DNA from 3 places in the Arthrobacter sp. Rue61a genome. Region 2 is predicted to be linked to each of the others. Evidence: riboswitches for the same ligand, from Rfam matches in the RefSeq annotation. Region 2 holds a riboswitch; each other region holds the start of a gene.
What was found. Region 2 has a riboswitch for cyclic di-AMP ahead of ARUE_RS04895 (M23 family metallopeptidase). Riboswitches for the same ligand answer to the same signal wherever they lie in the genome.
Positions count from the first base shown of each region.

Region 1: another riboswitch for cyclic di-AMP. It lies ahead of ARUE_RS03810 (aggregation-promoting factor C-terminal-like domain-containing protein); the one in region 2 lies ahead of ARUE_RS04895 (M23 family metallopeptidase).
Region 3: another riboswitch for cyclic di-AMP. It lies ahead of ARUE_RS01925 (NlpC/P60 family protein); the one in region 2 lies ahead of ARUE_RS04895 (M23 family metallopeptidase).

Region 1 covers NC_018531.1:784,873-794,746, forward strand. Annotated here, with positions in the region: gene ARUE_RS03790 (VOC family protein) at 237-614, shown strand; gene ARUE_RS03795 (HAD-IA family hydrolase) at 675-1,379, shown strand; gene ARUE_RS03800 (pyridoxal phosphate-dependent decarboxylase family protein) at 1,431-2,822, shown strand; gene ARUE_RS03805 (dolichyl-phosphate beta-glucosyltransferase) at 2,826-3,917, opposite strand; gene ARUE_RS03810 (aggregation-promoting factor C-terminal-like domain-containing protein) at 4,129-4,992, opposite strand; cyclic di-AMP (ydaO/yuaA leader) riboswitch at 4,996-5,154, opposite strand; gene ARUE_RS03815 (sensor histidine kinase) at 5,288-6,784, opposite strand; gene ARUE_RS03820 (response regulator transcription factor) at 6,806-7,546, opposite strand; gene ARUE_RS03825 (winged helix-turn-helix domain-containing protein) at 8,221-9,087, shown strand; gene ARUE_RS03830 (SixA phosphatase family protein) at 9,332-9,856, shown strand.
Region 2 covers NC_018531.1:1,029,111-1,038,984, forward strand. Annotated here, with positions in the region: partial or broken gene ARUE_RS04870 (cold-shock protein) at 1-94, shown strand, start outside; gene ARUE_RS04875 (DUF3027 domain-containing protein) at 103-690, shown strand; gene ARUE_RS04880 (MFS transporter) at 734-2,041, shown strand; gene serC (phosphoserine transaminase) at 2,108-3,238, opposite strand; gene ARUE_RS04890 (iron-dependent transcriptional repressor DtxR) at 3,532-4,227, shown strand; cyclic di-AMP (ydaO/yuaA leader) riboswitch at 4,410-4,650, shown strand; gene ARUE_RS04895 (M23 family metallopeptidase) at 4,655-5,491, shown strand; cyclic di-AMP (ydaO/yuaA leader) riboswitch at 5,638-5,798, shown strand; gene ARUE_RS04905 (NlpC/P60 family protein) at 6,137-6,916, shown strand; gene ARUE_RS04910 (HNH endonuclease) at 7,134-7,634, shown strand; gene ARUE_RS04915 (NTP transferase domain-containing protein) at 7,677-8,591, shown strand; gene ARUE_RS04920 (molybdopterin molybdotransferase MoeA) at 8,588-9,874, shown strand, end outside.
Region 3 covers NC_018531.1:391,360-401,233, reverse strand. Annotated here, with positions in the region: gene ARUE_RS01930 (NAD(P)/FAD-dependent oxidoreductase) at 199-891, shown strand; gene ARUE_RS01925 (NlpC/P60 family protein) at 1,118-1,912, opposite strand; cyclic di-AMP (ydaO/yuaA leader) riboswitch at 1,916-2,083, opposite strand; gene ARUE_RS01920 (copper resistance CopC family protein) at 2,258-2,890, opposite strand; gene ARUE_RS01915 (NCS2 family permease) at 3,005-4,447, shown strand; partial or broken gene hutG (formimidoylglutamase) at 4,547-5,495, shown strand; gene ARUE_RS01905 (hypothetical protein) at 5,557-6,063, shown strand; tRNA gene ARUE_RS01900 (tRNA-Cys) at 6,253-6,323, shown strand; gene ARUE_RS01895 (NAD-glutamate dehydrogenase) at 6,463-9,874, shown strand, end outside.

The sequences.
Region 1 (9,874 bases), 240 kb from region 2:
TGGTTTTTCCAGACGCAGCCATGGGATTCGCCATTTCGCACGTCCGCGCGTTCACTGACGACACTGCCTTGCATTCGCCCTTGGTCGAGTTTCTTGTTATCAGCGGCGTGGGGGCCCTGGCTTGCGCTTCCCTCATGTCCCTCGTATTCAGGAAAGAGAGACCGCAGAGGACGGCTTAGGCTATCGAAATCAACCACCCCTACCGGTTTTCGACGCCCCCCGCTAGCCTGTGGCGCATGGACTGGAAACTTGAACTGGTGTTTGTCCCTGTGTCCGACGTCGATCGCGCGAAGGACTTCTACGTCAACAAGGTTGGTTTCAACGCCGATTTCGATGAACGTCCCATGGACGGCATCCGCTTCGTGCAGCTGACACCGCCGGGGTCGGCGTGTTCCATCGCCATCGGGGAGGGCCTCAGCGACGCTCCTCCAGGCACAGCGCCAAGCCTTCAAGTGGTGGTGGCGGACATCAACAAGGCGCACGAGCAACTCAAAGCCAACGGCGTGGATGTCAGCGACATCGACGTCCAGGACTGGGGTCACTTCGTCTACTTCGCTGACCCCGACGGCAACAAGTGGGCGATCCAGTACATCCCGCAGCGGCCAAACGGCTAGGCAGTCTTCGGCCAAGTCACACTTCGGCGCTGTACCCCGGACGTGCGGCAGGATGGAACCATGACCCAACCTGCCAAGCCCGCCCTCCCCACCGGGCCACCCACACTGACCGTCCGCGCCGTCCTTTTCGACATGGACGGCACACTGGTGGATTCAACGGCGATCGTTGAGCAAGTGTGGCTGGAGTTCGCCGAGCGATACGGCTTGGATTTCGACGAGATCCTCCGCACCTCGCACGGCGTCCAGGCCGGCGATACTGTCCGCCGGTATGCGCCAGCCGGCGCTGACTTCGACGCCCTGACTGCCGAGCTCGGTCAGATGGAACGTTCCCGGACAGACGGGGTCATAGCGCTTCCCGGGGCAGAAGCCCTGCTGGCGGGGCTTCCTGATGACGCCATCGCTTTGGTCACCTCGGCGGACCGCATCCTTGCTGAGATCCGCATGCAGGCGGCCGGACTCACCATGCCGTCCACCACGGTCACCGCCGAGTCCGTCACCCGCGGTAAACCGCATCCTGAGGGGTACCTGAAGGCGGCGGCGCTGCTGGGAGCCGACCCGGCCGACGTCGTGGTCTTTGAAGACGCACCTGCCGGTATCGCCGCGGCGCGTGCTGCGGGGATGCGGACCGTTGTGGTGGGCAAGGCCGCTGCCAGGCACAATGCGGAGCTGGAGCCGGGCATGTGGCGGATCCCGGACTACTCGGCGGTGACGGTCACAGCAGCGAAGGACGACGACGGCGGTCACCTCCTGACGCTGACGCTGTAGCTGTTCCTGAGCGGGCTGTTCCAAGCGGGAAACCCGGCGTAGGCTGTGCGCATGTCTGCGATGCCGGAGGCGTACAGTGCTGCATTGAAGCGGGCCATGGTGCACGCGACGGACTGGTTGGCGTCGGTTCCCGACCGCCCCGTCCGTCCCGCGGTCGACGCCGATCAGGTGGCCGCGAGCTTGGCATCGATCCTCCCGGACGGGCCAACTGAAGCCGCTGATGTGGTGGACGAGCTTGCCACCCTGGCCGAACCGGGCTTGATGGCCATCCAGTCCGGACGGTTCTACGGGTGGGTCATGGGTGGAACCCTGCCCGCCGCCATGGCCGCCGACTGGCTGGTTTCGGCATGGGACCAGAACACCGGACTCCGCTTCGCCACTCCGGCTGCGGCTGCCATCGAAGAATCCGCCGCCGCCTGGCTTCTTGACCTCCTGCACCTGCCCGCAACCTCCGACGTCGGCTTCACCACCGGGGCCACCACCGCGAACTTCGTGGGACTGGCCGCTGGCCGCCAATACCTTATGGATCAGGAGGGCTGGGATCTTCAGTCCTTGGGCCTCTCGGGTGCTCCACGCATCACCACCTTCGCGGGACGGGAGCGCCACGCGGCCGTTGACCTGGCGCTCCGGTATCTCGGGTTGGGGGCCTGCGTTCCAGTGGACGCTGATGAGCAGGGTCGCATTCTGCCCGAGGCACTGGCGGCTGCCATGGATGAGCAACCCGGGCCATCGTTGGTCTGCCTGCAAGCGGGTAACCTGCACTCCGGCGCCTTTGACCCCATGGCGGAAGCTGTAGCCGTTGCCCATGAACGCGGGGCATGGGTGCACGTGGATGGTGCTTTTGGTTTGTGGGCGGCCGTCAGCCCAACGTTGCGGGAACGGCTGGCTGGTGTTGAGGGCGCCGACTCCTGGGCTACCGATGCACACAAAACACTCAATGTTCCCTACGACTGCGGCTTGGCGATCGTTGCGAGCCCGGAAGCACTTCGCCGGGCGTTCAGCATCCACACGAGCTACTTCATCGCAACGGACGCCGGACCGGGGGACCCTTTCGAGAAGGTTCCCGAGTTGTCGCGCCGCGCCCGCGGCATTCCCGTGTGGGCCGCCCTCAGGCAGTTGGGCCGCCATGGAGTGATCGCCATGGTTGAACGGCTTGCGGCGAACGCCCGTGCGTTGGCTGAGGGCCTCGCGGCAATCCCGGGCGTCGAGGTCCTCAATGATGTCGTCTTTACGCAGGTCTCGGTGAGCTTCGGCAGCGACGACCGCACGCACCGCGTCACGCAACGGCTCATGGCCGAGGGCGCGGTGTGGATGTCGGGCTCGGCCTGGCGCGGCCGGGAGATCCTGCGGATCTCGGTCAGCAACTGGTCCACGGACGCGGGGGATGTTGCAGCGTCCATCGCAGCGGTCCGGCGTGCGGTGGAGGCCGAACCGGAGGCGTAGCGCTCAGAAGTTGCTTCCCCGCACCACGTAACGCCGGAACGGGCGCGTTACCCAAGTGGTGAGCAGCAACGCCACGACGCTCGCCATCCAAGGGTCCATGACGTTGCGGACCAGAAGGAAAACCACAGCGTAGGCCAAGGTCCACGTCAAGGCCCGGAACACGCGCCGGGACAGACTGCCCCTCAACATCGCTTTCACTCCCAGTTCACGCCGAAGCTCGTGGACCGGAATGCGGCGCAGGTTTCGGTTCAGGCGCGCCATACCGCGCAGGTCGGCCAGGGCGGTTCGTACGACGTCGACACGGGAGTCAGCGTCGTCGGTCCAGTCGACGGGTACTTCATGGACGCGCAGACCACAGCGTTCAGCGATCACCAGAAGTTCGGTATCGAAGAACCACGAGTCGTCCGTGGTGTGGGGGAGGATGCGGTGCGCTACGTCGGCGCGGACGGCCTTGAAGCCGCACTGGGCGTCGGAGAAACGAGCCCCCAAGACCGTCCGAAGGAGCGAGGTGTAGCTGCGCGAAATGAACTCACGATGCGGACTGCGGGTGACACGGGAACCCGGCGCCAGACGCGTGCCGATGGCGAGGTCCGAGTGGCCGGAGATCAGCGGTGCCACAAGGGGCGCCAGCGCGGAGAGGTCCGTGGACAGATCCGCTTCCATGTAGGCAAGCACAGGTGACGGCGACGACTGCCAGACCTGGCGGAGAGCGTTCCCGCGTCCCCTCTCTTGGAACCGGACCACCGTCAGTTCAGGGAGTTCACGGGCAAGGCGCTCGGCAATCCTCAGCGTGCTGTCTGTGCTGGCGTTGTCCGCCACGGTGATCCGGAACGTGTGCGGAAAGGACCTCGTCAGATGCCCGTGCAGCTGGCGGAGGTTGTGTTCCAGGCGCGATTCCTCGTTGTAGACAGGGACGGTGAGGTCCAGGACGGGAACCACAACACTGGTGTCAACGGGGAGACGCCGGGGCTGGGGGCTCGGACCCGTCTGGCCTTGGAGGAGAGCCGGGTGACCAGTGGGCAACGCCGCGCCACGCAAGCGAGCCGAATGAGTCCTTCGTGCCAAAGCGCTGGTGGTGGGATCTGTGAGCGTCATGTATCCAGCATGGGACCGCCGATTATGAACGCTTTAGGCGGTAGCTGTGACCTCACTGTGAACCACGTGCTGGAGCTGTGAACCACGTGCCGGAGCTGTGAACCACGCGCCACAGCTGTGAAACGGCAAAAGCCGCGCCCGCTCCCGCCATTCGCTCCAGTTGGTACTGGTGCAAACGGCGGCAACGGGCGCGGCGATCAAGCGGCTCGGCTTAGTACCAGTTGTTGGCCAAGTGGAAGCCCAGAGCGGCGGACGGGGATCCGTAACGCTCCTTGATGTAGTTCAGGCCCCACTTGATCTGGGTCTGGTAGTTGGTTTCCCAGTCAGCGCCGGCAGTGGCCATCTTGGAGGCCGGCAGGGACTGGACAATGCCATAGGCGCCGCTGGAAGCGTTCATCGCCGTGGTCTTCCAGTTGGATTCCTTCTCCCACAGCGTGTTCAGGGCAGCCATTTCACCGGCGCCCCAACCGTAGTTGCCCAGGATGCTGAGTGCATAGGCCTTGGCAGCAGCGGGGTCGTCAACAGCCTTGGGTGCTGCAGCAGCTGCTGCGGCTTCCGCGGCGGCGGCGGCAGCAGCGGCGTCGGCTGCTTGCTTGGCGGCAGCGTCAGCAGCAGCCTTCTCAGCAGCAACCTGTGCGGCGGCCTGATCGGCGGCAGCCTTCTCAGCAGCAGCCTGTGCGGCGGCGGCCTGGTCTGCGGCAGCCTTCTCGGCAGCGGCCTTCTCAGCGGCTGCCTTGGCAGCAGCGTCAGCAGCGGCCCTGTCAGTTGCGCCCTTTTCGGCGGCAGCATTCAGGGAAGCGGAGATCTCAGCCGACTTGTTGGAGTTGACCTGGGCGCTCGCTTGGGTTCCGGCTACGCGGCTTGCCTCGGGGAGGGTCAGTGCGGCGTTGGCGGCGGTTCCGAGCGATGCAACGCCCAGTGCAGCTGCCACGACACCGGCTACGACGGACATGCGGTGGCCGGACTTACCCTGGCGGGCTGCGTTCTTGAGGACGGACTGCGACTTGGTGAGCGGTGCGTTGTTCTCGTCGCGGCGACGCGCGGAAGGGCGCGTCTGATCGTTAAATTCAGACATGTGATTACCTCTCAGCGCCTGCGGAGTTAGCTGTCGGGTTCGGATGAGGTCATCCGGCCGCGCATCACGCTGCGGCTTCACCCCAAGGGCCGGCAAAAAGCCTGGCCCGGAGACTCTGGGTCCCCCGTCTCTGCCTCGGAGAAAGAACGGACTCCGGGAAGTGGCAGAGCTCGGCGCATCCCGGATGTGGGCCTGCTAGGGGCGACCCACCCTTTCGACGGTACAGGAGGTTTCCGCAGAAGTCACATTTAGGTAACAGAGATCACGACGCCGGTGAGTCGCCTTGCCCGATTCGTTACAGGCCTTCGGTGCTCACCGTGGGAAGTCGAAGGGCGAACTCCGTGCGCCCCGGCCGTGAGGTCACTTCCACGCTACCGCCGTGAGCTGAAACAATGGATTCCACAATGGACAGGCCGAGTCCGGAGGTGCCTTCAGAGCCCGATCGTGCGGCGTCGGCGCGGGCAAATCGCGAGAAAATCCGGCCCTGGAAATCTTCCGGAATGCCGGGGCCGTTGTCCGTCACGCTGACCACGGCGCTGCCATCGGCGGAGAGCATGACGCCGGTGACCACAGTGGTGCCGGGGTCGGTGTGTTTGCGGGCGTTGGACAGCAGGTTCGCCAGCACCTGATGCAGTTGCGTGGCGTCGCCGCGGACCGTGATGGGCTCGTCCGGGAGCTGGAGCTGCCAGATGTGATCGGGTGCCATGACTTTCTCGTCACTGACCGTCTCGATCACCAACTGAGTGAGGTCCACATCCTCAACTTTCACGGGTTGGCCCTCGTCCAACCGCGCCAACAGCAGCAGGTCCTCCACCAACGTGGTCATGCGCTCGGACTGGCTTTGGACGCGAGCCAGCGACTTCCGGCCGTCTTCGGTGAAGTTCTCGGTCATCCTCAGCAGCTCGGTATAGCCCCGGATGGCGGTCAGGGGAGTCCGCAGCTCGTGCGAGGCATCGGCCACGAACTGACGCACCTTCGTTTCGCTTTCCTGGCGGGCTTCCAAAGCGCTGGAGACGTTGTTCAGCATTTGGTTCAAGGCATAGCCGACACTGCCCACTTCCGTCCCGGGATGAGAAGCCGACGGCGGTACGCGCACCGCAAGTGCCACCTCACCGGCGTCGAGAGGCAGCCGCGAAACCTTCGTGGCCACTTCGGAGAGCTGCTCCAGCGGACGCATGGTGCGGCGGATGATCACGGTGCCGGCCAGGCCGATCACCACCAGGCCGCCCAGCGAAACCAGCACCATGGTCCACACGAGCGAGGCCTCCGCACTCTGTTTGTCCGCCAGCGGCAGGCCCGTCACAATCACGTCGCCGTACGCGGTTTCGACCGCTACCAGACGGTAGTCGCCGTTGGACAGGGAACGGTCCACTGGCCCGTTGTCCCTGGGGAGCGAGAGCAGCACCTGCTCGTCGTCGGTTGAAAGCGAGACGCGGTGACCTTGGGCATCGATCAAACCGGAGCTACGCACGGTTGAGCCGTTGATCCTCGCGTTGAGCGTGCCAGCCGCTTGGCCGCGCGCCTCCAGCGGATCAGGCCTTCCGGAGGGTGACGGAAAGTTCGACGGCGGCCTGCCGAAGTCATTCGCGCGGCTGGACGCCTGTTCCAGCTGCCTGTCGAGCTGCCTGTTGAAGACCATGTCCATGGACGCGTAGCTGACCACTCCCACGGCAGAGCAAATGGCGACCAGCAGGGCCATGGCCACCAGGACCAATCTGGTGCGCAGGTGCCACGTGGAGGGGTTGAGCCAGCTGCGCTGTGTCTCTAAGGCCGCACCTGACCTTTTGGCCACTCCTGAAAGTGTGCTCAACGCCTAGTCCGCGGGCTTGATGACGTATCCGGCACCGCGGATGGTGTGGATCATGGGCGGGTGGTTCGCTTCGATCTTCTTGCGAAGGTAGGAAATGTAGAGCTCCACGATGTTGGCCTGGCCGCCGAAGTCGTAGTCCCACACGCGGTCCAGGATCTGGGCCTTGCTGACCACTCGTTTGGGGTTTTCCATGAGGTATCGCAGGAGCTCGAACTGGGTGGCGGTGAGGGAGATGTCCTCGCCGCCGCGGGTTACTTCCCGGGTGTCTACGTTGAGGGTGAGGTCACCCACCACCAGCTCGGCAGTGTCCATGGCGGCCACCCCGGAACGTTGGACGAGGCGGTGAAGGCGCAGGAGCACTTCCTCCATGCTGAAGGGCTTGGTGACGTAATCGTCCCCGCCGGCAGCCAAGCCGACAATGCGGTCCTGCACGGCGTCCTTGGCGGTAAGGAACAGGGCCGGAACTTCCGGCGCGAAGGTGCGGATGCGGTTGAGGACCTCCACGCCGTCGAAGCCGGGGAGCATGACGTCGAGGACCAGCACGTCCGGCCTGAAGTCCTTGGCCAGCTTTACTGCCCCCGGACCGTCGCCGGCTACCGCCACGGACCACCCCGCCATGCGCAGGCCCATGCTCATGAGCTCGGCAAGGCTGGGTTCGTCGTCCACCACCAGGGCGCGGATCGGTGAGCCGTCCGGGTGGGACAGCTGGGGAAGGTTGTTGGTCATGGAGTGCGAGGAGGCCATGAGACAACTCTCCGTTCTGCCGGTAAGCCAGCGCTATGCCCGTCCTGTGAGGACGCTGTGAACTCCACCCTAGCGAGGTGGGAGTGCAGGGCCACGTAAGTCGGCGGCGGAACTTTATCTCCCGATTCCCTCTGTTTTCTACAGCTTGTAGCAGATTTCGGCCAGAAAATCGGCGAGAAAAGCAGCCTGCGATTGGACAACAAGTGTTTCAGATCGTGAGATTCCGCCTGAGGGGAGTTCACTGCAACAGAGGTGCTCAAAATGCCAGAAGTGTCGAAGAAAATTCAGCAGAGGAGCAATAATCCCTACTTCACCCGAATGAAATGGCGTTCATTTATGACGCCTGCGGAATTGTGATTTGCAGCACAATAGACCTCTACGTCTCAAAATGTGGACGTTTCCGCGCTTTGTTACTTGCGTGTTGCCATTGTTACGTTGCACACTTCCAATGTGAACAAGAACTCAACAGCACCTGCAGCCGCAGCAACCTGGCCCAGCACACCCGCTGGCCATGATGACCGCTGTTGTCGAATGCAAGCCTAACTTTCCACCCCAAGAAGTTTCAGGCATTCGCCCCCTTGCCCAGCGTTGGGCGCCCCTCCCCAAACTCATTGCGGGGACAACCAGCATTCGAAGCCGCGATGACGGCTATTCACTTTTGAGGTAAGCACTCCATGTCAGTTGCATCTGGATACGTCCACATCTCCGTCCGTAACGCCAACAAGGCCGCGTCAAACGCAGGGCTTCGCCCCGGCTTCGGCAACCGTCCCGGCTACTCTCCCGCTCCACAAGGAGCCGGGCAGCAGGCTCCGGGATACGTGCCGCAGGGCTACAACCCCAACTCCTACGGCCAGTTGCGCGCAGTCCCCACAGCAGAGCCGGCGCCCATGACGGCGCCCACCCCTGTGATTGCCCAGTCGGACAAGCTCCGCCCCGTTGCCAACGACAACGTAGCCCGCGGGTTTGTCCTCTACATGGGCATTGACGAAGAAACCGCAGCCGCTGCAGGAACGTCCATCGCCAAACTCGCCCAGGAAATCCGGGCATACGCTCAGTCCCTCGTGACCGGCGCGGAGAGCTACGCCGCCGTCGCAGTTGCCCCCGCCGGGGCACCCGGCTCGGCACTCGACGTCGTGCGTTCCACCTTCGGTGACCCCACCGTTGCCGCACGCCAGCGCACCGAGGCCGCACGTCCGGCGCCGCAGCAGGAATCCCGTCCGTCCGGCGTGCTGATCGACCTCGCACGCCGCGAAGTGCACCTCGACGGCGAATCCCTGAACCTGACGTTCAAGGAATTCGAACTCCTCAACTACCTCGTCGAGAACGGCACCCGCACCGTGGGCCGCGACGAACTCCTTGAGGGCCTGTGGCGCAACGCCGAAGAGGTGCCCAACGAGCGCACCATCGACGTCCACATCCGCCGCCTCCGTTCCAAGCTCGGCCGCCTTGCCAACACCGTCCGCACGGTCCGAGGCCAGGGCTACCGCTTCTACGAGCACCCCGAAGTTATTGTTTGGGCAGCACCCGAATACTCGATCTAGTCTCAGCACATAGCGCCCGTCTCCCGTGAGGAGGCGGGCGCTTTCGCTTTGGCGGGACGATCCCGCGGCAGGGCTGCGTGCCGCCACCACCCACATTGGCCGCGGAACCCGCTCAACACACCCGCTGCGCCGCGTGTCTGGGGTGCTGGGAAGTCAAAGTTGGTTACGGCGGACCGGCTGCTCTCTTCCAAAGAAGGTCAGGAAGCCCCGGGCCGAAGAGAACGTGGGCGGATAGGGTTGGGGTATGAGTGACCATCACATTAAGCGCCTGGTGATCATGCGGCATGCCAAGGCAGATTGGCCCATGGGCGTGCCTGATCATGAGCGTCCCTTGGAGGAGCGCGGGCACCGGGAAGCTCCGCTGGCCGGAAAATGGTTGCTCAAGCACGGCGTGGTTCCCGATTTCATTCTGTGCTCGTCAGCGTTGAGGACCCGGCAGACCTGCACCTGGGTGTGCGATGAGTTGGGGGACAAAGCTCCGACGCCCAAACTCGAGGACGGCCTGTACTCCGCCTCGGCCAACCGCATGTTGACGGTCATCAACCATGTTCCGGACACCGTGACCACGCTGATGGTGATCTCGCACATGCCCGGAGTCCAGGATCTGGCCATGCATTTGGCTTCCCGCGATTCGGACCACGACGCTTACATGGACGCCGCTACCAGTTACCCAACGAGTGCGTTGACGGTCATGGAAACGGAAAAATCGTGGGCTGAGCTTGATGGGCAGGACGCGCGGCTGACGCACTTCAAGGTGCCCCGCCACTAACCCAAACTGGCTGGCATT
Region 2 (9,874 bases):
CGGCTCCCTGTCTTCAGGCAAATACCCCGACGGCAACAAGGCCAAGGCCATCAGCATGGCACTGCGCAAGGTTGCCGACGAGCTGGAAGCCTAGGACCGGCCATGACATCGGAATCCGCACAGGACACCAAGGCCGTCCCTGACGCTGCCCAGGCTCCTGCAAACGGGGACGCCCCCGCGCGGAAGCCCGTCGCGGCCAAGCCCCGCGCCGGTTTGCCCGTGTGGCGCACGGGCAAGCCGGACGCGTTCCTGGCTGCCGCCGTCGATACTGCACGTGAGGCTGTTGAAGGCATCGCCAACCCGGGCGAAGTCGGCTCGCACCTGGGCGCCAAGTCGGAGGGGGACCGTGTGGTCACCCATCTGTTCGAGTCCAGGCTCGCCGGCTACGGCGGCTGGCAGTGGTACGCCGTGGTGACCCGTAACTCGCGCTCCAAGATCGTGACTGTCAGCGAGCTTGGTTTGTTGCCCTCCGAGGATTCCATCCTGGCTCCTGAATGGGTGCCGTGGGCCAAACGCGTCCGTCCCGAGGATGAGACGCCGCTGGTCGAAGAGACCGTTGAGGATGTCACGGAAGCGTCCGTGCAGGCGGCCGAAGACGAGGCCACTGAACCGGCTGATGAGGCTGCTGAATCCGACGAACCCGAAATCGCCGACGAAAGCGCCGACGACGACGAAGCCGGGGCTGAATAAGCGTTGCGGAAACCCGGAGTGACCACATCGAAGGCGGACGCTGATGTCCACCTTTAGGTCACTCGGAATCCTCAACTACCGCATCTGGTTCTTCGGTGCGCTGATCTCCAACATCGGCACGTGGATGCAGCGCACGGCGCAGGACTGGTTGGTCTTTGACCACCTGACCGCGCACGACGCCGGTGCCATGGGCATTACTCTGGCGCTCCAACTCGGTCCCCAGCTTTTCCTTGCTCCGTGGGCGGGGCTTCTGGCTGACCGTTATAGCCGGCGGAAACTTCTCCTCATCACTTTGGTGGCCATGGCCCTGCTCAGCACGGGGCTGGGTGTGCTGGTGCTGCTGGGGGTCGCCGAACTCTGGCACGTCTACCTCTTTGCTTTGATGTTGGGAATCGTGACCGCCTTGGACGCTCCCGTCCGTCAGACGTTCGTCTCCGAGCTGGTTACCGACGATTACCTGCCCAACGCGGTGGCCCTCAACAGTGCCTCCTTCAACGTGGCCCGGATGATCGGACCCGCTGTCTCGGGCGTGCTGACGGTGGTGGTGGGTCCCGGCTGGGTGTTCCTCATCAACACCGTGTCCTTCGTGGCCATGTTGTGGGCGCTCAAACTCATTCCTGCGTCATCGCTCCGCGTCCAGCCCCGTGCGGCGGCGGGGAAGGGGCGCATCCGGGAGGGGTTGCGCTACGTCCGGAACAGGCCGGATATCCAGGTGGTCCTGGTGGCCATCTTCATTGTGGGCACTTTCGGGCTCAACTTCCCCCTGTTCATCGCCGCGATGGTGGGAACCCAATTCGGCATGGACGCGGGTGCGTTCGGAGCGTTGAACTCCGTCATGGCCATCGGATCCGTGACCGGTGCACTGCTGGCTGCCCGACGCGGACGGCCGCGCCTCAGGCTGATCTTCGGCGCCGCTGGCGGCTTCGGCATATCAAGCGCGCTTGCCGCCCTGGCCCCCAATGCTGTGCTCTTCGGGCTCGCCCTGGTTCCCTGCGGCTTGTTCGCCCTGACTTTGATCACCAGCGCCAACGGTTACGTGCAATCCACCACGGAGGCTGTGATGCGCGGGCGGGTCATGTCCCTCTATATGGCCATCTTCATGGGCGGCACCCCTATCGGGGCGCCGTTGGTGGGTTTGGTGGCCAACGTCGGCGGCCCCCGATGGGCAGTTGGCGTCGCCGCGGTTGCCGGCGTCAGCACCGCCGTCGTGGGTTTGCTGTGGATCATCCGCGCCAAGCAGCTGCGGCTCCGCTTTGACCGCCGGGCCCGCGGACTGAAGCACTTCCGGGTGGAGTCGCTGCTTGCCCGTCCGGACACGGACGACGACGGCGCGAGCCGGCAGGGCGGATAGCCCACCTTAAAAAGCGGCGGCGCCGTCCGGGAGCTACCCGCACGACGCCGACCAAAGCCCGTGGTGCTACTTCTTCAACTCGCCCACAACGTAATCGATGCTCGCGAGCAGTGCCGAAACGTCGTCCGGCTCGATGGCGACGAAGGTGGCGATGCGCAGCTGGTTGCGGCCGAGCTTACGGTACGGCTCGGTGTCCATCACGCCGTTGGCGCGCAGGACCTTGGCGATGGCTGCGGCGTCAATGGAGTCGTCAAAGTCGATCGTAGCGATGACGTTGGAGCGGTCCTCGGCGTTGGCAACGAACGGCGTTGCGTACTCGGATGCCTCGGCCCAGGAGTAGATACGGTTGGCGGAGTCTGCCGTGCGCTTGCTGGCGAAGTCCAGGCCGCCGTTGCTGTTGAGCCACTGCACCTGGGCGTCCAAGGTCACCAGGGTGGACAGCGACGGGGTGTTGTACGTCTGGTTCAGCTTGGAGTTGTCAATGGCGGTCTGCAGGTCCAGGAAGTCCGGGATCCAGCGGCCGCTTGCCTTGACCCGTGCCGCGCGCTCCAGGGCGGCGGGGGAGAAGAGGCCCAGCCAGAGGCCACCGTCGGAAGCGAAGTTCTTTTGGGGCGCGAAGTAGTAGACGTCCGACTCGGCGACGTCCACGTCCAGCCCGCCGGCTGCCGAGGTGGCGTCCACCAGGACGAGGGCGCCTTCGTCAGCCCCCTCGACGCGCTTGACGGGGGCGGCCACGCCGGTTGACGTTTCATTCTGGGGCCAGGCGTAGACGTCAACGCCGGCTTCGGCCTGTGCCACCGGGCGGGTGCCGGGTTCGGACTTGATGATGGAGGAAGCATCAAGGAACGGTGCCTTGTTGGTGGCGGCGGCGAACTTTGAGCCGAACTCGCCGAAGGAGAGGTGCTGTGCCTTCTGCTCTACCAGGCCAAACGCGGCCACGTCCCAGAACGCTGTGGAGCCGCCCACGCCGAGGACCACTTCATAGCCTTCCGGAGCGCGGAAGAACTGGCTGAGTCCTTCACGGACCGAACCAACCAGGTTCTTGACCGGAGCCTGGCGGTGGGAAGTGCCCAGGATGGTGGTCGATGCGGCAGACAACGCTTCGATCTGTTCCGGGCGAACCTTGGACGGTCCAGCGCCGAAGCGTCCGTCCTTGGGCAGCAGGTCGGCGGGAATGGTGATGCTGTTGTCGCTCACGTGGCGCTCCAATGGGTGTCGGCTAGAGATGGGAGGTGGCATGGGGCATCAACTGCCCCTTCGACACCCCAATTCTGCCTGACACGGCCCGCGCGCAGGAACCTGCGGCCGTCATAGTCCGCTACGTGGAATGCGGGCTCACCGAATGCGACCGGAATTATCCAGAGTAATTCCAAATAAGCTAGGCTGGTGGTTGGCGTTCAGGGGGCGGCGGTGCACACCGTCCGCCCTTGCTAGGGACGCGGTACGGTGGAGATTACGCAAGGAACTGCGTTCGAGGAGAGCTGAGCTGGATGACGGATCTGATCGATACCACTGAGATGTATCTTCGGACCATTTTGGAGCTTGAAGAAGAAAACATTGTGGCTCTCCGGGCGCGCATTGCCGAACGACTGCGCCACTCCGGACCCACTGTTTCCCAGACCATTGGACGCATGGAGCGCGATGGCCTGGTGATTGTGTCCAACGACCGCCACCTGGAACTGACTGAAGTGGGACGGAAGCGCGCCACCGAGGTCATGCGCAAGCACCGCCTCGCGGAGCGCCTCCTGGCCGATGTGATCGGTCTGGACTGGGCCTACGTGCATGATGAGGCCTGTCGCTGGGAGCACGTCATGAGCGAGCGGGTGGAGCGTCGGCTCTACGAGCTCCTGGAGCATCCCACGGAGTCCCCCTATGGCAACCCCATCCCCGGACTCGAAGCGCTTGGTGGCCTTGCCAGCCAGCCGTTCCCACGGCTCGATGTCAACCTTCTGCAGGCCATGGACGGCTATGCCGCGGATTCCCGTGTGGTGGTCAGCCGCCTCGCGGAGCCCATCCAGGTGGAGCCCGAGCTCCTGACCCAGTTGGACGAAGGCGGAATCCGTCCGGGCGCAAGTGTCTCGCTGGAGCGCGTCGGCGAGTACATCTCAGTACGGGTCCCCGGTATTGAGGGCGCGTTGGAGCTGCCTCCGGAAGTTGCCGCGCACGTCTTCGTCTCACTCAGCTGAGCGAAGCCCCAAAGCACCGTGTCAAACCTCACTTTGCCCGCTTCGGCGCGCGTGTGACCTGCGGTTTTCCGAAAAAGATGATAAAGGCCTCCTTCTCTCAGCGGCCTCCTGTTGATAACGAATTTATTACCGCAGGCCTTCATCCCCTATAGTTATCTACTAGCGCTGATACCAAAGCGTTACCTGATCCGGAGCCGAGCTCTGCCAGCGGATCAGGTGTGTCACCACCACTGGCAGAGGCGGGGGAACCACAAGCGGCTGTCTAAAGAAGCAGCCTTGGGGTGAAGTCCGCAGCAGAAGTGCCCACGTATGCAAGTCCCTCTTGGGATACCTGTGTGCCGTGAGCGCCTCGTGCGGACCGGGTCTTTGTACTCTCTGACCCGAATCCGACAGCTAACTTCGCAGGCTTTTGAGAGAGGAACAGAGTTTGACATCGCAGAACGTCAGGGGTCGCCGCCGCGCGTCCGGCCCCGCTGCTGAGCTGCGGCCAGCCACCGTCGTAACGGAGATCCGGCCCCGCGACACCGAGCGTCAGGTGCGCCGCCGTAAGAGCCCGCTGCGCCAGGTTGCCGACTTCGCCGCTGCCAGCGGCGTCGGGCAGAAGGCCGGAGTTGCGCTTGCCGCCACCGGGCTTGCCCTGACTGTCGGCCTGCCGGCTACAAGCCCCGTCATGGCCACGTCGGAATCAGGACAGACCGAATCGGCCCTCGCCGTCGCCGCCCCCGCCGGCAGCCAGCCCGAGGTTTCCGCTGCCGCGTCGGCCAAGATCGACTTCAGCCGCGCCGCAGTCGCTACTGCCGCGGACCCCGATGGAAAGCTGAAGCAGCTGCTCAGCGCCCAGTCTGCTGGAAGCATCCAGCGCGCCTCATCCGTTGGCACCATGGCCAGCCCCCTGGACACGCTCACCACGGCATCCCCCTTCGGTTACCGCATCAGCCCGCTCACGGGTGGTGCCGGTGACTTCCACCGCGGTCAGGACTTCGTAGCCCAGTGCGGCACGGCTGTGCACGCCGCAGCTACCGGCAAGGTCACTTTCGCCGGATGGCACGAGTACGGCGGAGGCAACCGCGTGGTGGTCGACCACGGCAATGGCCTCGAAACCACGTACAACCACCTGTCGTCCTTCACCGTCCAGGTAGGACAGACCGTGAACCGCGGCGACACCGTGGCCCTGAGTGGCACCACGGGCGCTTCCACCGGTTGCCACCTCCACTTCGAGGTCCAGGTCAACGGTGAAGTCGTAGACCCCATGGGCTGGCTCTAATCCCAGTCGATGGTCGCCTCTCGCATGAGCGAGACGCGCCGTGACCTGAATGTGACATTCAGGTCCAACTGTTGTAGCGTACAGAGCGCATCGGCTTTTTAGGGGGCCGATGCACTTGAGTGGATTGCCTAGCTCTGCCACCGCTCAAGGTCCGTTCGCAAAATCGTCTGGCAGGGGCGGGGGAACCACTTCCGGTCTTCGAAAGAAGGCCTAGGGGTAAAGTCGCAAAGCTTCCGTGGAAGCAGCGTGGCCGGATGACTCCCATCCGAATCCGACAGCTCACCTCGCAGGCACTGGGAGAGGCTACCTACGTGTCATCATGCACTACCCCTGCGCGGCTTAGCGCCCCAACGGTTCGCGCGAACCCGTCGAACACCCTTTGCAAGGCTGCATCATTCACGGCAGGTACCTTGCGCCATCTGGCGCCCGTACCGGCAGCAGCCTCGGCCTCCGCTCTCAGCAGGCCCGAATCAGCATCCCCTACGTCAACGCTGCTGCACTCCGTAGCGTCCACCGGGACTTCATCCTCACGTTTCACCCTCCGCTAGAAATAATCCGGTTCGGGGTCGTCCAGCATGCCCCCATGTTGGCCAACCCACTACCCGTGTGCACCCCAACTGCACTCGGATACGAAAAGAGAAAATCATGACCAGTGCAAACAAGGTTGCGCGGCACCGTGCTGAGGCCCCCAAGACCAGCTCGCTTTCCGTCATCGCCAAGGCCGTCACCACCAACGCCGGTGGCGTTGGCCGCCAGGCAGCAGTTATCGCTGCAGCTTCAGGCCTGGTCCTGACCAGTGGGATCGCCGCCAACGCTGCCGAGACCAACGTGGATCGTGAATCGACGTCAACGTCCACTCTGGACGTGCAGTCCGTAGTCCAGGCCACCATCGCCGCGGACTCCACGGTGGCCATCTCCTACGAGCGCCCCGTTGTCACCACGGAGGAAGCCCCGGCCCCCGTTGTGATCGAAGAAGCTCAGGCCAAGGTTGAAGCCAAGGTTGAGCCCAAACAAGCAACCCCGGCGGCCGCTCCGGCAGCCACCGCGACCGTTGCCGTCAGCAGCCCGACCCCCGCTCCGGCGGCTTCCAGCGGTCTCGGGGCAGCCATCGCTGCGGCTGCTTACGCCCAGATCGGCGTGACCCAGGACTGCACCATGCTGGTGACCAACTCCCTGGCGGCCGTGGGCATCAACTTCCACGACTGGCCCGCCGGCTATCTTTCCCTGGGCCGCACTGTCAGTGCAGCAGAAGCCCAGCCCGGTGACCTCGCCTACTACGCCAACGGTGGTTTGGCTGGACAGGCCCACATCGCTGTCTACGTCGGCAACGGCCAGGCAGTCCACGGTGGATGGAACGGATCCACCACGGCACTGTTCAGCGCCAACGTGGGCTCGGGCCCGGTTTTCATCCGCGTCAACGGCTAATTCTCAGAGCTTAGGAACACCCCGCAGGCTTCGGCCGGCGGGGTGTTCTGCTTTAACCGCGCATGAACTCTTGCCGACACCGCACACGACATCACAAAAAAATTCGTTGATACGGCATATAAGTGCTTACCCTTATGGTGTCGATCCACAGCCCGTACAAGCAGAGGGCAGCCGGCCCTCGTGCCCCTGACGGGTGCGGCCGTGAAGAGGTACGTGCATGCGCACACTCGTTCTGAATGCTGGATATGAACCGCTGGCGGTAATAACATTCCGCCGGGCGCTGGTCCTTGTGCTGACTGGGAAAGCTAGCGTAGTGGCCGAAGGCGACGAGCCTGTCGTCGGGCCACAGGAGATTCTCGGAAGACCTTCCGTGATCCTTCTCAACCGCTACATCCGTCCCCGGTACAACAGGATCACCGCCGTGAGTCGCCGCGGGGTACTTCGCCGCGACGGCCATCGCTGCGCCTACTGCGGGAAAACAGCCCACACCATAGACCACGTCCACCCCAAATCCAGGGGCGGCGCGGATTCCTGGGAAAACCTGGTTGCGGCGTGCTTGAAATGCAACAACGCCAAGAGCGACCACACGCTGGCTGAGATGGGCTGGAAGCTCCGTTTCAAACCCGGTGTGCCCCAGGGAACCATGTGGCAGATCAAAGAACTCGAGAAACCTGCGCCGGACTGGGACCCGTTCCTGTTGCCGGAATCCGCTGCCTGATCGATTTCTGCTGAGCCCCGGATGCCCGGGTAATCTGGGCGGATGGAGTTCAATGCCGTGATTTTGGCGGGTGGCCGCGCCACCCGCCTCGGTGGGGTGCCCAAGCCATCGTTGAAGTACGACGGCGACACCCTCCTTTCGCATGCCCTGCAGGCCGCCCGGGGTGCTTCGGCGGTGGTTGTGGTGGGGCCGGATGCTCCCGGCGACGAGTCAAGGGACGGCCGACGCTTGCCGGATGATGTCCTGCGGGCGCGGGAGGAGCCGGCGTTCGCCGGGCCTGCCGCGGCCATTGCGGCCGGCATGGCTGCGCTGAGGAAGAGTGGATCGGACACGCCGTGGACGCTGGTGCTGGCCTGCGATATGCCGCATGCTTCCCGCGGTGTTGACCTTCTGTGGGCCGCCCTAGCGTCCGTTCCCGGCGTGGAAGGAGCCATGGCTGTTTCTCCTGACGGGCGCAAGCAACCACTCCTGGGGGCTTACAGTACAGCCGCCTTGGAACGGGAAGTGGCCGTAGCGTCCGAAGGTTCCGGGTTAACGAACTCTTCAGTGTTCCGGCTGCTTGCTAGGCTGAACGTGCTGGACGTTGACGTTCCCGCGGGGTCCACGGATGACGTGGATACTTGGGAGGACGCCGCGGCCTTGGGCATTGACTACGAGTTGGAGGCGGACGTGAAGAGCCAGGAAGAGACGCTCGAGGAGTGGTGCCGCACACTGCTGCAGGCTTTCGAGCTTGAGGGCGTGGAAGTGGACGTCAACGAGGTCCTCGCTGTCGCCGGAGTAGCAGCGCATTCGGTGGTACGCCCCGCCGCACCCCTGACCACGTTCATTGCCGGATATGCGGCAGGCATGGCCCGCGGCATCGGCCAGGCCAGCGATGATGCGTCCATGAATGCCGCCCTGGAGCTGGCCCGCAAAGTGGCCAAGGAGTACTCGGAGTCCGGGACCGGCCCGGAATGACAGGGGCCCCCAACGAGGGCCATCACGCGGCACACACATGGCATGAGGCCCGGCAGCGCGCGTTCGATGTTGCTGCCCCGATCCCGCCGGGGCCGGTGCCGCTCGGCTCTGCCCTCGGCCGCACCTTGGCCTCGGACGCCCTGGCCGTGCAGGATATGCCGCACTATGCTTCATCAGCCATGGATGGATGGGCTGTCAACGGCAGCGGTCCGTGGATCCTCAGTGAGCCCGGGCAGAGGCTGGCGCCGCACCAGGCCAGTCCCATTGTTACGGGCGGGCTGATACCGCCCGGCGCCAAGGCAGTCCTGCGGAGCGAGAGCGGTGTGCTCACAACTGACGACGACGGCCTGCCGGTTCTCGCCCTGGGCGGCACCGCCAAACCTGGGGAGCCTCGCAACGGCCAACACATCCGCAAGGCTGCGGAAGAGGCCGCTGAGGGTGACGTCCTGCTCAAAGCCGGCACTGTTCTAAATCCGGCACACATTGCCCTCGCAGCGCTTGCGGGCCTGGACCAGCTGGACGTTCTGGGCAAGCCGCTGGTCCGGTTCCTTCTGACGGGTTCGGAAGTCGTGGCCCAGGGGGTTCCCTTGCCCGGTCAGGTCCGGGACACCTTCGGCCCGCAACTGGGTGCGGTGGTGGAACTCTTGGGCGGCATCGCAGGGGAACAGCTCAGGGTGGGCGACAGCTACCAGGAGTGGATCGACGCGCTCCAGGACACCGAGCCACCTCTTGATGAGCTGACACCGGAGCAACCCTATGGTGAAGCGGAGCCGCCAGCCGACGTCGTCATTACTACGGGCGGGACGGGACGCTCGGGAACGGACCACCTCCGCAAGGCTGTTGCCGAGCTAGGTGGCAGCTTGCTGATCGACGGCATCGCCATGCGCCCGGGACATCCCGCAGTGTTGGCGGAACTGCCCGACGGCCGGTTTGTGTTGGGACTGCCTGGAAATCCGTTGGCCGCGATGATGGCCTTGTTTACTGTTGGCGCACCCCTGTTGGCTGCCTTGGGACACGGTCGATTGGAAGACGTAGGCGAGGTTCCCTGCGGAACCACCATTGACGCAAACCCCGGGCAGACGCGCCTGATGCCGTTCAAACTGGTGTACGGGTTGGCGTCGCCTGCGCAGCACACGGGTCCTGGAATGATGCGTGGCCTTGCAGGTGCGGACGGGGTGATGGTGGTGCCGCCCCATGGCGTCCAGCTGGGCGAGATGGTGCCCGCTTTCGCGTTGCCTTGGGGTAAAGCGCTGCCGGTGCCGAAGGCGCCGGAGGACAAGACC
Region 3 (9,874 bases), 640 kb from region 2:
GCTCCGGACGAACACACAAAACGCGGAGTCGCGGAGGCTATCCATGGCCGAAAAAGTTCGGTAGTGTTCGAGTCACCGAATGGCCGGCGAACATGTTTCACACCACACACTCCGGCCATTTATTTGCGGCCGCTTGGGGAACTCGGACGCGATCCCACGCGATGCCGTAAGGCACACACGTCAAGGAGGAACCAAGCAGTGTCACTCACGCCTGATTCCGCCACGGAACGCACCACCACCGTGGTCATCGGAGCCGGCCTGTCCGGTTTGGCAGTTGCCAGCGAGCTCAGCCGCTTCGGCGTGGGCTCCATCGTCGTAGACGGGTTCGGTGCACTGTCCACCACAGGTCCTTCTGTTCACACCGGCATGCTTCAACGCACCGAGGTGGCCGATCCTACCGCCATGCAGGAACGCAACGAGATCCTCCGTCACCTGCGGAACTACGCCGCCAACCATCAACTAGACGTTCGCAACACCACCCGCGCCGTACGCCTCGATTTCCTGGGGGCGGACCCCTCCCGCCAGATCGGGTACGGACTGGCGGCCAGCATGACCACGGCCGGACTGAGAACAGGCCTCCACGCATCCGGCCCCCTCGAATCCACTCCACGCCAGTGGGCAGTCCACACAGCCAACGGCGTCCTCCTGGCGGACCACGTAGTAGTGACGCGTTGCGCCCAAAGCCAGTTACGCCGCATGCTCGCCGAACTTGGAATAGCCGTTGGCCAGAACTTCGCGGCCGCCATGCGGGCGGTGGGGATGCACTTGGTGGGCGTTGGGGACCTGATCACCCCGTCTCCCAAGGAAGTGCTGCGGCAAGCCAAAGCAGTGGGCCAGGCAATCTCCACCAAGGTAGCCCTGCCGGCAGGTCCCGGCATCGCCATCGCCTAGCGTCATCGCCGTCGCCTAGCCCCCGGCACCGCCATCGCCTGGCTGGTCATGTCCGGCAAACACAGGCCACCTCACCAACACAAGCCACCTCACCAACGCAGGCCAGCAGAACCGCCGTCGTACTTCCCGCGCTGGACTTTTATGAACAGAACTTAACGCCAAAAACCGGCGCCTCCCAAGACGTTAATCTTGGGAGGCGCCGGTTTTTGAACTGAAGCGTGAGGCTTTATGCGCCAGCGCGTACGTAGGTCAGGGGACCCGTTGCGGTCAACCAGCTGATCGGGTGGATGCCCGTCTGGTTGCCGTTGATGCCACCGCTGATTGCCTGGCCGTTGCCGATGTAGATGGCAACGTGGCCGGACTGGACGATCATGTCACCGGGCTGAGGATCGCTGACGACCTTGCCGTAGTTCATGAACTGCATGGGACCGAGGTCGCCTACCGGGATGCCTGCGGAACCAAGGGCCTTCTCGACCATGGCGGTGCAGTCCTGGAAGATGCCGATCTGTGCGTAAGCCGAGGCAACCATGGCTGCATTGACGCCGCCAACGGCGGGGGCAGCAGCTACGGGAGCAGCGGCAACCGGTGCGGCAGCCACGGGAGCAGCAACCGCAGCCTGGGCGGCGACGGGAGCCGTTGCAGCAGCGGTGGTGACAGCTGCCTTCTGGACTACGGGAGCCTCAACAACGGGAGCCGGCTTTTCGATGACCGGAGCTGCTACGGAAGCAACAGCGGGACGCTCGAAGTTGACGGTAGCCGTTGCCAGAGCGGTAACAACCTTGGTGGGTGCCTCGGAAACGGTCTCAGCGACCGTTGCGGGGCTGGAGTCGCGCTGAACCGGGGCCTCAGCTGCGTGAGCAGCAATGGAACCGGTCAAAACGAGGCCCGAGGCTGCTGCGATAACAGCTGCCTGACGGCCAGCGCCGGAAGCGTTGCTGGCCACTGCCTTCGAGATGGAGATGAACGGATTAGGACGTACGCTGTCCGCCTTACGACGGCCGCGAAGAATGCGTGAAGACATGAAAGAGCCTCTCCCGATGCCTGCGAGGTTAGCTGTCGGATTCGGATGGGAGTCACCCGGCCACTATCCCCCGCTGTTCAGCGGAAGCTTCGTGACTTCACCCCAAGGCACGCTCGAAAGCGGCCTAAATTGGGTTCCCCGTCTCTGCCGTAGGTTTGTCTGCGAACGGATTCCGGACTGCGGCAGAGCTAGGCAATCAGGCCGGAAGTGCCCGCTACGTGGAACAGGCACAGGTACTACCGTACGCGATGATTCCGTCGAAGTCACATTTAAGTAACGGGAAATGGGTCTCTGGCGTGTCGCGGTAATCGTTTCGAGATATTCGCAGCTACGTAGAAAACCGCGCTATTCCGCGGGAGTATCGCCCTCGGGGTCGTTTGAAGCTGCCAGCTTCTTCCGTGCGGTAACAGCAACATAAATAACGAGACCAACAGCAACAACAGCCAACCCGACGATGCTCCACGGGAAGGGCTGGGAGGCATCAGCGGCCGGCTCGCTGGCGCCCGTCCCCGGTGCTGCGGTGCCCGCCGTGGGTACTGCGGCTGAGGGAGCCGAGACCGACGGTGAGGCCCCAGCCGGGCCGCTCGCCGTCGTCGTGCTTCCTGCGGCGGCCGTGAACGTAAAGGTGCCCTCGATGGGGTGCGAATCGGAGCTGACCACACGCCAAACCACCGTGTACTCCCCTGCGGGGGCGCCTTCGCGGAGCTTCTGAACGGCCTGGTTGTCAATGATTTCCACCGGGCCGTCCGCCCAGTTCTCGCCGCCGGCCGTCACAGTGACTCCGGAACCAATCGCGAGAGGGCGGTTGTTGAACGTGATGGAGACCGACGCCGGGACTTCCGCCACGCTGGCACCGTTGGCTGGCGCGGTTGATTCGGCGACGTCGTGCGCGGACGCCGGAGCCGCGGAAAACAGCAAGGCGGACGCAAAAGCAAGAGCAGCGACGACGGCGGCCAGAAGCGGGCGGATGGTACGCATGGGGCGGTTTCTCCTAGTGTTGGCTTCCTTACAGACTAGGCGAATCGTTCGGAGGGCCCGCACCGGACAACATAGGATTTGAGAGCAAACTCCCCTCGATCCCCGGAGACCTTCATGCTGAAACAAGGTTCTGCAGTAGACCGCTACTTCAAGATCTCCGAACGCGGATCCACGTATTCTCGGGAAATTCGGGGCGGGTTCGCGACCTTCTTCGCCATGAGCTACATCGTGGTGCTGAATCCACTGATCCTCTCCGGACCTGACTCCAGCGGCGCGTCCCTGGGCTTCACAGCCGTGGCAGCCACCACTGCTTTCGTGGCGGGCATCCTGACCATCCTCATGGGCGCGTGGGCCAAGCACCCGTTTGCCGTGGCCACAGGCTTGGGCGTCAATGCCTTCGTCGCGGTCACGGTGGCGTCCCACCCCGGACTGACCTGGCCGGACATGATGGGGCTCGTGGTGCTGTCCGGCATCACCATGCTCATCCTGGTGCTCACCGGCTTCCGGACTGCCGTGTTCAAGGCCGTGCCGGAAGCCCTGAAGACGGCAATTGTTGTGGGCATTGGCCTCTTCATTGCACTCATCGGCCTGGTCAACGCAGGCTTTGTCCGCCGCATCCCCGATGCCGCAGGAACCACCGTCCCGCTGGGCCTGGGCGTGGACGGCAAGCTCATGGGCTGGCCGACGCTCGTGTTCGCAGTTGGCCTGATCCTGACCATCGCGCTGGTGGTCCGCAAGGTCCGCGGCGCTATCCTGATCGGCATCGTCGTCTCCACTGCGCTGGCCGCCATCCTCGAATTCACCCTCCACATCGGCCCGAGCTTTGACGGCACCAACGTCAACCCCCGCGGCTGGTCCCTGGTTGCTCCCACGCTCACCGAATGGGGTGCCCCGGATCTATCCCTGATCGGCAAGGCCAACCCGTTGGGCGCGTTTGAACACCTCGGTTTCATCGCTGCAGCATTGCTGGCGTTCGTGATCCTCCTGAGCATCTTCTTCGACGCCATGGGCACCATGGTGGGCCTGGCCAACGAGGCCGGAACCGTGGACGAAGACGGCAACATTCCCAACGTGGACCGAGTCCTGCAGGTAGACGCCCTCGGGGCCATCGTGGGCGGCGGAGCCTCGGTTTCCTCCAACCAGATCTTCGTCGAGTCAGGCGCAGGCATCGGCGAAGGCGCACGGACCGGACTCGCCTCGATCGTCACCGGCGCCCTCTTCCTTGTGGCCATGTTCTTCACGCCGCTCATCAACCTGGTCCCGTTCGAGGCCGTGGCTCCCGCACTGGTAGTTGTGGGCTTCATGATGGTCTCCCAGGTGGGCAAGATCGACTGGCAGGACTGGGGCGTCGGAATTCCCGCGTTCCTGACCATCGCCCTCATGCCGTTCACGTACTCCATCGCGAACGGCCTCGGCGCAGGCTTTATCTCATACGTCCTGATCCGCACGTTCCAGGGCCGTGCCCGTGAAGTTCACCCGCTGATGTGGGCTGTGGCTGCGGCGTTCCTGCTGTTCTTCGGCATTGGAACCGTGGAAGAGTTGCTCGGGGTCAAGTAAGCCCTCGCCGGGCTTCCGGGCTCGGGTGAGTCCGGGGTTTCAGACACTCCCGCGGCGGAACGGCTGGTTTTCGGGGCCCGGGTCCGGTGTGCTTGAACCATGGAAACCATGCCCCTCACCGTAGATGTCTCCCCCACTCCGTGGACGGGTCGTTTTGACGGCGAGGGCAACGAGCACCGGAGATGGTGGCAAGCCGTAGCACCCCACACCGTGTGCGCCGCCGCAGCAGCCTCGCGTCCCGCCGTCGTGCTGGGTTTCTGCAGCGACGCCGGCGTCCTCCGCAACAAAGGACGCGTGGGTGCCGCCGCGGCTCCGGCCGCGATCCGTTCGGCGCTGGGTCCGCTGGCTTTTCCACCTTGACCGTGACGTGTTCGACGCCGGCGATGTGGTTGTGGAGGACGACTCACTGGAGGCGGGCCAAGAGCGCGCCGGGCTCGCCATTTCGGGACTGCTCGACGCCGGCAACCTCACCGTTGTGCTTGGCGGCGGCCACGAGACCGCGTTCGCCAGCTATCTGGGCGTGGCCGGTTCCGAAGCGGTCCGGGGCAAGCGTTTGGGTGTGCTGAACCTGGACGCGCACTTTGACTTGCGGGACGAGCCGACGCCGAGCTCGGGCACGCCGTTCCTGCAGATGGCCCACGCGGAAGCTGCCGCGGGACGCGAACTGCAGTACGCCGTCGTCGGAATTTCGGAGCCCAACAACACGCGGACGCTCTTCAACACCGCCCGGGACCTGGGCGTGAAGTACCTGCTTGATGAGCTGTGCACGCCGGAAGCAGCGGAGGTCTTCGTCGCTGACTTCCTGGCGGGAGTGGACGTGCTGTACCTGACCATCGACCTGGATGTGATGCCGGCGTCGGTGGCCCCCGGGGTGAGCGCGCCGGCCGCTTACGGTGTGCCGTTGCCGGTGATCAGCGCGATCTGCCGGCAAGTGGCTGCCAGCGGAAAGTTGCTGCACCTGGACGTGGCCGAGCTGAATCCGGAGTTCGACATCGACTCCCGGACCGCGAAGGTTGCGGCACGGTTGGTGAACACGCTCCTCGCTTAGCTCCCGGGCCCCTTTTCCGCCCGGCTTCCTCCACATAGCCTGTGTGGAGGAAGGGACTGCGATGCGCACACCACTTGTGCAGGAGAAGTTGGCTTGGGTTGCAGGGCTGGCAGCTGTGGCCCTGGGCTTGGCCGCGCATATGGTCGCCGGAGGCAGCGCACCAGCCATACCCGTGCTCCTGGGCCTCGCCGCGCTCGGCTGCCTGGCCGCCCAACTGCTTGCCCGCTGGGTGCATGGGCCGTTGTTACTGCTGCTCCTGTCCGGCGTGGCCCAGCAGTTGCTGCATCTGGGCTTTGACGCCTTTGGCGGATACTTCCCCGGCATCGGAATCCTGGATCACTTGCACGGCGGTCAGGCTACGTCTCCTGCCGCGGGTGCGCCGGCTAACGGTGCGCCGGCTAACGGTGCGGCCCCAAGTGGCGGCTCGGTCCACCTCATGCTCTACACGCACATGGCGGCGGCCATATTGACACTCTTGGTGGCGTCCGGGGTTTTCAAAGTGGCCGGGCTACGTTCGCGGCGGCGGGCAGGCACGGATCCCGCGCTTGTCCGAGACTCCCGCCCTTGAACCTTGCGATCAACGAGCAAGCCAAGGATCCGCATGCTCACGGAGCGCCGTCACGGGAGGCAACGCAGGGCAACTTTCCCTTAGCGCGGCGACGCCAACCCGTAGCCCTGGGACACCGAGCGTAGCCCTGCGAAAGCCGGGGAAATGAACTTTGATCCGGCCGCGGTCCGGCACCTAGTGTCGTTTGCACGTGGTGTACCCGAGAGGCCAGGGAGCTGCCTGCAAAGCAGCGCACGCGGGTTCGAATCCCGCCACCACGTCTTGGGGCCGGCTCCCCGCTTTAGGGGTTTACCCCCGGCCCGTCCCCAGCGATCATGAAATGAGGCGCAGGGACTTCGCCGGGCCGCAACGCACGTCCGCTCCTTTGCGCAGCGGAGGCGCAGCGACATGTCACCCAGTATGGGACCGACGGACGGATTCCTGACCGACTACTACGAGCATGTGGCTGAGGACGACGTCCGAAACTACACGCCTGAAACGCTGCTGGAACGCGCCCGATACCACCGGTCCCTGGCCGTGCGCCGCGAGCCCGGGCAAGCCGTCATCGGGGTCCTGCACGAACCGGATGCCAGCCTGCTGGCCATCGTTTCGGACGACATGCCCTACCTGCTTCCCTCCGTGACTGCCGAGATCGCCCGTGACACCGCCGCCCTCCGGCTCCTGGTCCACCCCACCTTCAGCGTCACGCGCGATCCAGCCACCCACCGCCTGACCGGAATCCACAGGGGACCGCAGCGCACGGGGCTCCCCGCCGGCGTCGAACCTTCCGCTGCCGGCTCCCCCGGCTCGCGGGCCACCCAACAGAACCACGACGGCGGACTCCTCACCGAAGCGTGGACGGCCATCGAAATCCCCCGGCTGCCGGATGAGGCGAGCGCGGAGATGCTGGTGGGCCGGCTGCAGAAGGTCCTGGACGATGTCCGTGCCGCGGCGGAGGATGAGGCAGCCATCCGCGAAGAGCTGGCCCGGGATATCCGGGCACTGGATGAGGCGGCAAAGACAGATCGGACGGCCCGCGAAGCCCAGGAACTACTCCGTTGGCTGGAGGATGGGAACTTTGTGTTCCTGGGGTGTCGGGGGACCTCCGGGTTGGGGCTTCTCCGGGACACCGAGCCAACGCCACGTCCTCACGCAAGCGCAGCAGCAACAGCCACTCCCACTCCCACTCTCACGCTGACCAAGTCCACCCAGCGTTCCACCGTCCTTCGCCGGGCCTACCTCGACGAAATCACCCTGGTGACCGAAGGCGACACAGGCGCCATCGCGCACACCTTCGTAGGGCTCTTCTCCCCCAGCTCCACAACCCGCTCCGCGCAGCAGATCCCGGTCATCCGCGACACCGTGAAGGAAGTGTTGAGGGCATTCGGCTACCCCGCAAGTTCCCATCATGGCAAGGAACTGCTGGCTGTCATCGAGGCCTATCCCCGCGACGAACTGTTCCACATCGACGCCGAACAGCTTGTCACCCATGCCCGTGAGATCTTGCGCCTCCAGGACCGCCACAGCACACGATTGTTCCTCCGCCCGGACTCGTACGGCCGGTTCATGACCGCGCTCGTGTTCCTGCCCAGGCGCCGCTACAGCACGGCCGTCAGGCTCAATATCGAGCGGGAACTCCGGGAAGCCTTTGGTTCGGATTCCATCGAGTTCGAACTTCGCTTGGGCGAATCGGCCATGGCTCGCGTGTTTTTCCGTGTGCTGCTGCCCAACGCGACGTCGCTACGTGACGGGATTCCCGGCGTCGTGGATGCCTCAGTCCTGGAGCCGCGGATCATCGCTGCCACGAGGTCCTGGGCGCAAGGGCTGGCCGAGGCGCTGCAGGCGCGGTATCCCTCGGAGGAAGCGGCCAGGCTGTCACATCAATGGGCCGCCGCATTCCCGGCCAGCTACAAGGCGGATTACGAAGTTGAGGACGCTGTTGAGGACATCTCGAAGTTCGAGAGCTTCCCACCGACCCACAGCGTGGAGACCGACCCGCTATTGAGCGTCTACACCCGGCCTGGCACGGCCGTCCTCACCGAGGATGCCCGTATCCGGGTCTACCTGACCCGGCCCCAGAGCCTCACCCAGATCCTCCCGTTCTTCCATAATCTCGGCTTGAAGGTCCTGGACCAGCGTCCGTTCGACGTGCAGCGCGCGGATGGCAGGCAGTTCTTCCTCTACGACCTCGGACTCAAGTACCCGCGCGGTGTGGACCCCCTTGCCACCGGTGAGCTGTTGGCGGGTTCGTTTTGCGCGGCGATGCGCGGTGATGCGGAGTCGGACGCCTTCGATGCCTTGGTCATCAGGGAGCGCATCGACTGGCGTCGGGTGGCCATCCTGCGGGCGTACGCCAAGTATCTGCGTCAACTTGGAAGCACCAACTCGTACGGATTCATCGCGGACACGTTGGGCGGTAACCCCACTGCGACACATGCGCTTTTGGAGCTGTTCGAGGCGAAGTTCGATCCAGACAACTTCACTCCAGACCTCTTTGACCCCGAACTCTCCACCCCGGGCACAGCAGAAGGGGACGTCTTCGAGGCGGACAGCAGCGCGCTGAGCCACCGAACACAGGCGATCCATGCGGCGCGGGAAAGGCTGGCCGAAGCGATCGACGCCGTCCCCGTCCTCGATGCCGACCGCCTGCTGCGCTCCCTCGCGAGCCTTGTGGAAGCTACGTTGCGCAGCAATTTCTACGTGGACAAGCCGTACCTCAGCTTCAAACTCAATCCATCCCTCATCCCGGCCGCCCCGCTCCCCCGGCCCAAGTTCGAGATCTGGGTTTACTCGCCCAGGGTTGAGGGCGTTCACCTCCGTTTTGGGCCAATTGCCCGCGGCGGGCTGCGCTGGTCCGATCGGCGGGAGGACTTCCGCACGGAGATCCTGGGGCTCGTGAAGGCCCAGACTGTCAAGAATGCGGTGATTGTGCCTACGGGAGCCAAGGGCGGTTTCTTCCCGAAGCGGCTTCCGGACCCGGCAGAGGATCGTGCGGCGTGGTTGGCGGAGGGACAAGAAAGCTACAGGACATTCATCCGGGGCCTGCTGGATGTCACGGACAACCTGGTACCGGATTCCGACGGCGGCACCAACGGTCATGTGGTCGCGCCCCCTCGCGTGGTGCGGCACGACAGGGACGATTACTATCTGGTGGTCGCGGCGGATAAGGGAACTGCAGCATTCTCGGACATAGCCAATGCGTTATCGGCGGAATACGGCTTCTGGCTGGGTGATGCCTTCGCCTCCGGCGGCTCGGTGGGCTACGACCACAAGCAGATGGGCATCACGGCCCGCGGCGCGTGGGAATCCGTAAGGCATCACTTCAGCGAACTCATGATCGACTCCCGTGCCGAGGACTTCACGGTGGTGGGGATCGGCGATATGAGCGGCGACGTATTCGGGAACGGCATGCTCCTGTCCCAGCACATCAAGCTGGTGGCCGCCTTCGATCACCGCCACATCTTCCTGGACCCGACCCCGGACCCGGGAGAGTCTTTCGCCGAGCGGGAACGCCTCTTCAAACTCCCCCGCTCCAGCTGGGCTGACTACGATCGCACCAAGCTAAGCCCCGGCGGCGGCGTGTTCGCGCGCACGGATAAATCCATCCTGATCACGGAAGAGGTCCGGCTCGCCTTGGGCATGGAAGAAGGCGCCGATCCCGGTGGCCAGTTGGTGATGAGCCCGCCCGAGCTTCTCCGGGCGATCCTCATGGCCCCGGTCGATCTCCTCTATAACGGCGGAATCGGCACTTACATCAAGGCATCAACAGAGTCCCATGCCGACGTCGGGGATAAGTCCAATGACGCCATCCGGGTGGACGCCAACCAGCTCC